Linked DNA regions of Halococcoides cellulosivorans. The protein of the gene in region 2 binds, or shares a complex with, the protein of the main gene of each other region. Links are inferred from orthologs where the notes say so. Each region holds a gene or a part of one and is shown on either strand. Other genes may lie near its edges.

Region 1 (3,079 bases), 900 kb from region 2 along the record:
CTCCTCGATCGGTGACCCGCCGGCCGTGTCGTAGCTCTCGATCGTCCAGTCGGTCGGGATGCCGTCGAGCGAGAGGAGACCGACGTTCTCGGCGGTCACCGAGACCGTCGCGGTCTCACCGGGGGCGACGGCATCGCCCTGGACCGTCAGGCCCGGGGCGGTGTCGCCCGCACTGTCGGTCGTCTCGGTGTCGGTGCTCTCGTCGAGTGAGAACTCGGCCGTCTCCGAGACCGTTCCGCCGTCGATATTCTCGGCCTCGACCGGGAGCGAGAAGGGCCCGCTCTCACCCTCGGGGACTTCGAGGGTCACGGTCTCCGTGCCGGTCTGGCTGTCCATCCAGACCCAGCCGACGTTGCGATAACTCTCTCCCTCTGGTGATTTCTCGGCCAGACCGTCCGAACTATCGACGACGGTCCAGGTGTTTGGCACCTCCTTGATGTTGATCGCGGAGGCGTTGGTGTAGTCGACCGAAATCGTCACTTCCTGGCCCGAGACGGTCGTGTCGACCGCCAGATCGGGCTGAACGGCTGCGTCCGCTCCAGTGACGCTCGACACCGCGATACCCCCTGTTATCGCGGCTAATGTCATTACGACTGCCAATGCCCCCGCCACCCCTGGTCGATCAAAATCCGGATCCATCGCTCTCCCTAACTGTACGATCGATTCCGACATAGATTTTTCGCATACCTGTCGCTATTTTTTATTGGAAGACCATCATAGAAAATGGGATGGCGGCCTACTTGTCTGATCTCTGTCTCGTCTTCCGAACGGTGGGGGCAGTCGTCGGGACGGGAACGCACGTTTTATTACGGCCAGAGGGGTAACAGTCCGTATCTATGCCCAACTCCAACGGTCCGCTCCAGGGGACGCGCAACAAACTCCAGAACGATTCGCGTAACCGCGGCACGACGCCGCCCCAGCAGGTCGTCGAGCAGTTCGACGACGGCGATTCGGTCCACCTCGCACTCGACCCGAGCGTGAGTGAGGGCCGGTTCCACCCGCGATTCAACGGTCACACCGGCACAGTCGTCGGCTCGCAGGGCTCGGCGTACAAAGTCGAGATCGTCGACGGTGACACGCCGAAGACGATCGTCGCGAAACCGGCCCACCTCCAGCAACAGAACGAATGACGATCTTCGACGAGATCGTCGACGAGCAGTACCTCACCATCGCGGAGGCCAAGACGATCCTCGGTGACATCGAGACCGACCGCGCGCTCGACGAGGACCGCGAGATGCGGTACGAACTCACGCGCGCGGTCGAGCACGTGAACCGGTTCGCCACGCTCGACCCCGAGGAGGCTCAGGAGTTCCTCGCGGAACTCGACGACATCGAGAAGATCGACGAGCGGACGGCCCACAAGATCGTCGATCTCAAACCTCGCGATCGGGACGAACTCCGGGCCGTCTTCGCCCAGGAGCGGTACACGCTCTCCGGCGACGAACTCGACGAGATCCTCAACGTCGTCGCGAAGTACGCCTGACGCGCGTCGTCCGGCCGGACCGTCGGGCCGGCGTGGCGACTCGCGTCGCCGGACTGCGACGGTCCGACCAGAGAGCTTTTAAGTATCCGCTCTGCGTACCTGACCGTCATGAACGGCGCGGGTGAGGGGGATTCTGAGTCCCCGACGGCGGTCGTACTGGATCATTTGCCCCACGGTCGCACCGAGGACGACCGCCCGCAGTATCAAAAACAGCCGCTGGCCTACGTGGTGACCGTCGAGGGCTTTCGACTGTTCGAGTGCGTGTGCTCCGAGGACGGCGACGTCTCGATCGGTGATCGCGTTCCGCTGTACGCGGACGTCATCGAGCGAGCCAACCAGATCGCATACGACGACCTGCCGAGCGGTGCCCAGTCCGAACTGGAGTACGCCATCGACGAGATCGTCGCGACCGACGAGCGACGGTTCGTCGATTTCTACACCGAGGCCCAGCCGATCACCACGCGGCTGCACGCGCTGAACCTGCTGCCGGGGATCGGGAAGAAACTCCGGAACGCGATCCTCGACGAGCGCAAACGCGGTCCGTTCGAGTCGTTCGAGGACCTCTCCGAGCGGGTCGACGGCCTCCACACGCCTCGCGAGGTCGTCCTCGATCGCATCCTCGAAGAGATCCGCGAAGACGATCTCAAATACCGAATCTTCGTCGACGATGACTGATCCACTCGACGACCACGACGGTCGCGACCCGGACGCACTCCGCGATCGGGCGGGCCTCGACCCCGACCCACGCGACGATCAACACCTCCTGATCGACGACCGCGTGCTCGATCGGATCGTCGGGTACGCCGTCGAGGCCGGGATGGACACCACGACCGTCCTGGAGATCGGCGCGGGGACGGGCGCGCTCACGGATCGCCTGCTCGCAGTCGCCGACCACGTCGTCGCGATCGAGCGCGATTCCGAGCTCGCGGCCTTCCTCCGGCGGGAGTTCGTCGACGCGATCGCTGCCGATCGGCTGACCGTGATCGAGGGTGACGCCCTCGACGCGGAGTGGCCCGCATACACGGCGTCGGTGTCGAATCTGCCCTACGGGCCGTCGAGTGAACTCCTCTTCGAGATGCTCCCGCGGGGGCGGCCCGCCGTCGTCCTCGTCCAGCGGGAGTTCGCCGAGCGGATGGCTGCCGGCCCCGGCGAGGACGAGTACGGCCGGCTGTCGGTCACGGCGGGCCACTACGCCGCGGTGACGATCGAAGAGCCCGTCCCGCCGACGGCGTTCGATCCACAACCCGCCGTCGAGAGCGCGGTCGTCCGGCTCGACCCCCGAACGCCGACCTACGAGGTTTCGGACGACGACCGGTTTTTCGACGTGGTGCGGGGCGTGTTCACGCAGCGCCGGAAGACGACGCGCAACGCGATCCGCAACACGACTCACATCACGGGCATCGACGACCCCGCGGCCGTGCTCGACGCGCTCGACGAGGAGATTCTCGACGCGCGCCCGGGATCGCTCGCGCCCGAGACGTTCGCCCGGATCGCGCGTCTCGCCTGACCGATGGTTCCCGACGACCTTCCGGACGTCTACGAGCCGGCCGAGGACTCCCATCTCCTGGCGGAGGTCATCGACGAGCACCTCCGGGC
Region 2 (3,256 bases):
TCGATCAACACCGGGGCGATCGAACGGCCCGACCTCATCGCAGAGGGCGCGGCGGCGTTCGGCAGCCAGTGTATCGTCATCTCCGTGGACGCGCGCCGCCGATACGACGAACAGGGCGAGTACTACGAACAGATCGACGGCGAGTCGGTCTGGTTCGAGTGTACCGTCAAAGGCGGGCGCGAGGGCACCGGCATCGACGTCGTCGAGTGGGCCCAGGAGGCCGAATCACGGGGTGCCGGCGAACTGTTCGTCAACTCCATCGATGCCGACGGCACCAAAGAGGGCTACGACGTCCCGGTCACGCGGGCGGTCTGTGACGCCGTCTCGACGCCCGTCATCGCCTCGTCGGGGTGTGGCAGCCCCGAACACATGGCGGAGGTGTTCGAAGACGCGGGCGCGGACGCCGCGCTCGCGGCGTCGATTTTCCACTTCGGAGAGTACACGATCGAGGAGACCAAGGCCGCCCTCGACGAGCGCGGCATTCCCGTCCGTCTGTAGGCTCGGCCCCGCCTGTACGCCCGGTCTGTACCTGCCTGCCCGGTCTGTACGCCTGATCTCCCGGCCGATAGTCGTGTGGTTTTTCGATCCCCGACGCGAACAGCCGTCGATGACGCGGGCGTGTCCGTCGTGTGGCGACCCTCTCGACGACAGGACGACGACGTGCCCGTCCTGTGGGGCGGTCGTCGGGACCGAAGTGGTCTGGGAGTGCCCCGACTGTGGCCGCATCCATCAGAAGCACGCGCCGCCGTGCAGTCGGTGCGGGGCCCCGACGCTCGATCGGACCTACCCCGAGTACGATCTCTCGGACGTCTCCCGAGGCGTCCGCTACCGCGACGTCCTCGACCGCGAATACCTCGCGGTGGGGGCGATCGTGTTCGTTTTGCTGGCGGCCGGCATCCTGGGCGCAGTCGGCGTGATCGACCTGCCGGACGCCACGGGCCCGACTGGACCGACCGCGCTCGACGCACCGGGCCACCACGACGAGTTCGCCGGCCACGAGACGAGTCGTATCGAGACGGTCTGGCTCTGGGGCCTGTCGGATCGCCGCGAGCGACTGGGGCGGTCCGACCTGCGGCGCTCGGACACACTCGATCGGTACGCGACCGTGTTCGCTCACGCCGCCGTCGTTCGCGATCACCGGCCGGCGGCGACCGTCGAGCCACGAGACGCACTCCCATCGGCGCCGGCCGAGTGTGAACGGATCCGCCTCTACGACGCCCGGATCGATCGAGCGGACCTGACCGACCGATCGACGCCACGAGCGATTGCGAGCGATCTGACGCTCGATGTCGGGAGTGATCGACCATCACCGGAGACGGCCGACGCGACGCTAGCCGGCATCCACGTCCACGTCGGTCCGGAGGGAGCGCTCTACCTCTCTGTGGCGATCTGCTGACCAGCGAGACAGTCCGCAGAGCGAAAATCAGGCCGCCGCTTCGAACGCCGCAGTGAGCGCGTCGGCTTTCTCGCGCACGCGCTCGGTCCCGGCTTCGAGCGCGTCCAGCGCGTCGGTCTCGTCGTCGGTCTTGATCGTCAGGACCGGTTCGGTCTGCCCACCCGATTGTTCGGGATTCACGTCGTAGGTCGCGGCCTCGACGCCGTCGGTTTCCAGGAGGGCCCCTTTGATGACGTTCATGAACGTGTGGTCCTCGCCGGCGATTTCGATCGAGAGGCCGGTATCGGACCGTTCGATCACACGGAGATCCATGCTGATTCCTACGGGACCGGCCGGAAAACGGTTTCGACACTGCAGGTGGTTCAGGTCACGGACTGGGGTCGAGAGGCCCCTCGGCCGGAGAGAGGGCGCATCAGGCAGTAGTTTTCATTGTCGATACCGAATATAGTGGCCGATTATACACGGTGAGATCAACACAGGAAACAGCTATCAGGCGAAATATCCGGTATAATACCGAATACGAAGCCGGTTAGATTATCGCTGAAATGGTTGCTGACCGCTACCTTAGTTATCGGTATAGATAATTAAGTCGAGATCCTTTATTGGACAGACGGGTAAGTATAGCTTACAATGAGCCCGACCCCCGATACAACGACCGATCGCATCGCTGCCTCCGTCACCCGGCCCAAAGTCGTGATCGCCCTGCTACTGGTCGCGCTGGCGAGCGGGGCTGTCCTCGCGAGTGTGACGCTCAACGACGGTCCGGACCCGGACAGACTGAGTGCCCACGAGGGGACGATGAACGACAGTGAGAACCTGAACGTTCTGCACATGAACGTCTCGTACACCGGATTCACAGCCGATTACGTCAACGTGACCATCAACAACACTGATACCGCCAACGCTCACGACGTGAACGTCTCCGTCCAAGTGCTGAATGGGAGTTCACCCGTCACCGACGCGAGCGAGAACAACGTGAACATCGCCGCCGGTGGAACGCACAGAGTGGACATCGAACTCCCTGCCAACACCGAAATATTCGACTTCGACATCATCAACGTGTTGGTGCAAGAACTGAACTGATCCATCGCTTCGTCGGCTGACTGATGGGTTCAGATCGGTCGTTGCGCGTTGGTTCGGCACCTTGCTGACGATGTATCGTCTCTTTCTTGCTGTCCGCTACACAACGTACTGGTGAGACCGGGAGTCGTAGTCGTGACTCACGAATATGGTGGATCGAAATCCTCCCCGAACCAGCCGCTGGTCGGGAAGGATATAACGACGAATGTGCCGTCGACGGTCGACGGCTATAACGCCGAGTTACAGACGCACGACGTTCGTCGCGCGGGGGCCCTTGGGGGCCTGTTCGATGTCAAATTCGAGCTCCGTCCCTTCCGTAAGATCCTCGCCGCCGACGTCTTCCATGTGGAAGAACACGTCGTCGTCAGCATCCTCGGTTTCGATGAAGCCGTAACCGCCCGTGTCGTTGAAGAAGTCAACCGTACCGGTTGCCATTGCAATTATTCAGAGTTCGGGTTCACGGTTAAGGGTTGCGTCTGATGGGCTCCGACGGTCGTGTCACCACGCCTCACGGACGAATGAGCACATTCAGGTGCCCGGACCGATGGCTGCGGGTGTCCGCGCCGATGGCCTCGACCCCTCAATCGACCTGAAAAAGGTTCTCAGCGCCGGACTGACCGGAGCGATCAGTTCTCTTCCTGGGAGGCGTCTTCCTCGGACGCGTCGTCGGGGGCGTCGGCTTCGCTGGCCATCTCCTCGCTGACCGTCTCTTCGACGGTCTTTTCGACCGTTTCCTCGACCTGTTCGGCCATCTCGTCGACGCCCTCACTCACGGTCTGC

The links.
Region 1: HARCEL1_RS06730 (region 2) and HARCEL1_RS11180 share a complex: the UniProt entries of both Methanocaldococcus jannaschii proteins name them as parts of the RNA polymerase complex. The link is inferred for Halococcoides cellulosivorans from one-to-one orthologs.

Annotation. Positions count from the first base shown.
Region 1 is NZ_CP028858.1:2,253,776-2,256,854, reverse strand. What follows is about bases 50-2,804. They hold HARCEL1_RS11180 (RNA polymerase Rpb4 family protein), read left to right. Parts: upstream 50-1,126; coding sequence 1,127-1,483; downstream 1,484-2,804. Other genes in these bases: rsmA (16S rRNA (adenine(1518)-N(6)/adenine(1519)-N(6))-dimethyltransferase RsmA), read left to right, coding at 2,151-2,804; HARCEL1_RS11175 (DUF655 domain-containing protein), read left to right, coding at 1,592-2,158; HARCEL1_RS11185 (50S ribosomal protein L21e), read left to right, coding at 837-1,130; HARCEL1_RS11190 (PGF-CTERM sorting domain-containing protein), read right to left, coding at 50-555. In the rest of the region: more of HARCEL1_RS11190, read right to left, coding at 1-49; more of rsmA, read left to right, coding at 2,805-2,990; HARCEL1_RS11165 (HemK2/MTQ2 family protein methyltransferase), read left to right, coding at 2,994-3,079. UniProt on the Methanocaldococcus jannaschii protein: DNA-dependent RNA polymerase (RNAP) catalyzes the transcription of DNA into RNA using the four ribonucleoside triphosphates as substrates. This subunit is less well bound than the others.
Region 2 is NZ_CP028858.1:1,358,618-1,361,873, forward strand. What follows is about bases 67-2,998. They hold HARCEL1_RS06730 (DNA-directed RNA polymerase subunit L), read right to left. Parts: upstream 1,709-2,998; coding sequence 1,424-1,708; downstream 67-1,423. Other genes in these bases: hisF (imidazole glycerol phosphate synthase subunit HisF), read left to right, coding at 67-498; HARCEL1_RS06725 (zinc ribbon domain-containing protein), read left to right, coding at 608-1,396; HARCEL1_RS06735 (hypothetical protein), read left to right, coding at 2,027-2,479; HARCEL1_RS06740 (cold-shock protein), read right to left, coding at 2,717-2,911. Outside these bases: more of hisF, read left to right, coding at 1-66; HARCEL1_RS06745 (hypothetical protein), read right to left, coding at 3,103-3,256. UniProt on the Methanocaldococcus jannaschii protein: DNA-dependent RNA polymerase (RNAP) catalyzes the transcription of DNA into RNA using the four ribonucleoside triphosphates as substrates.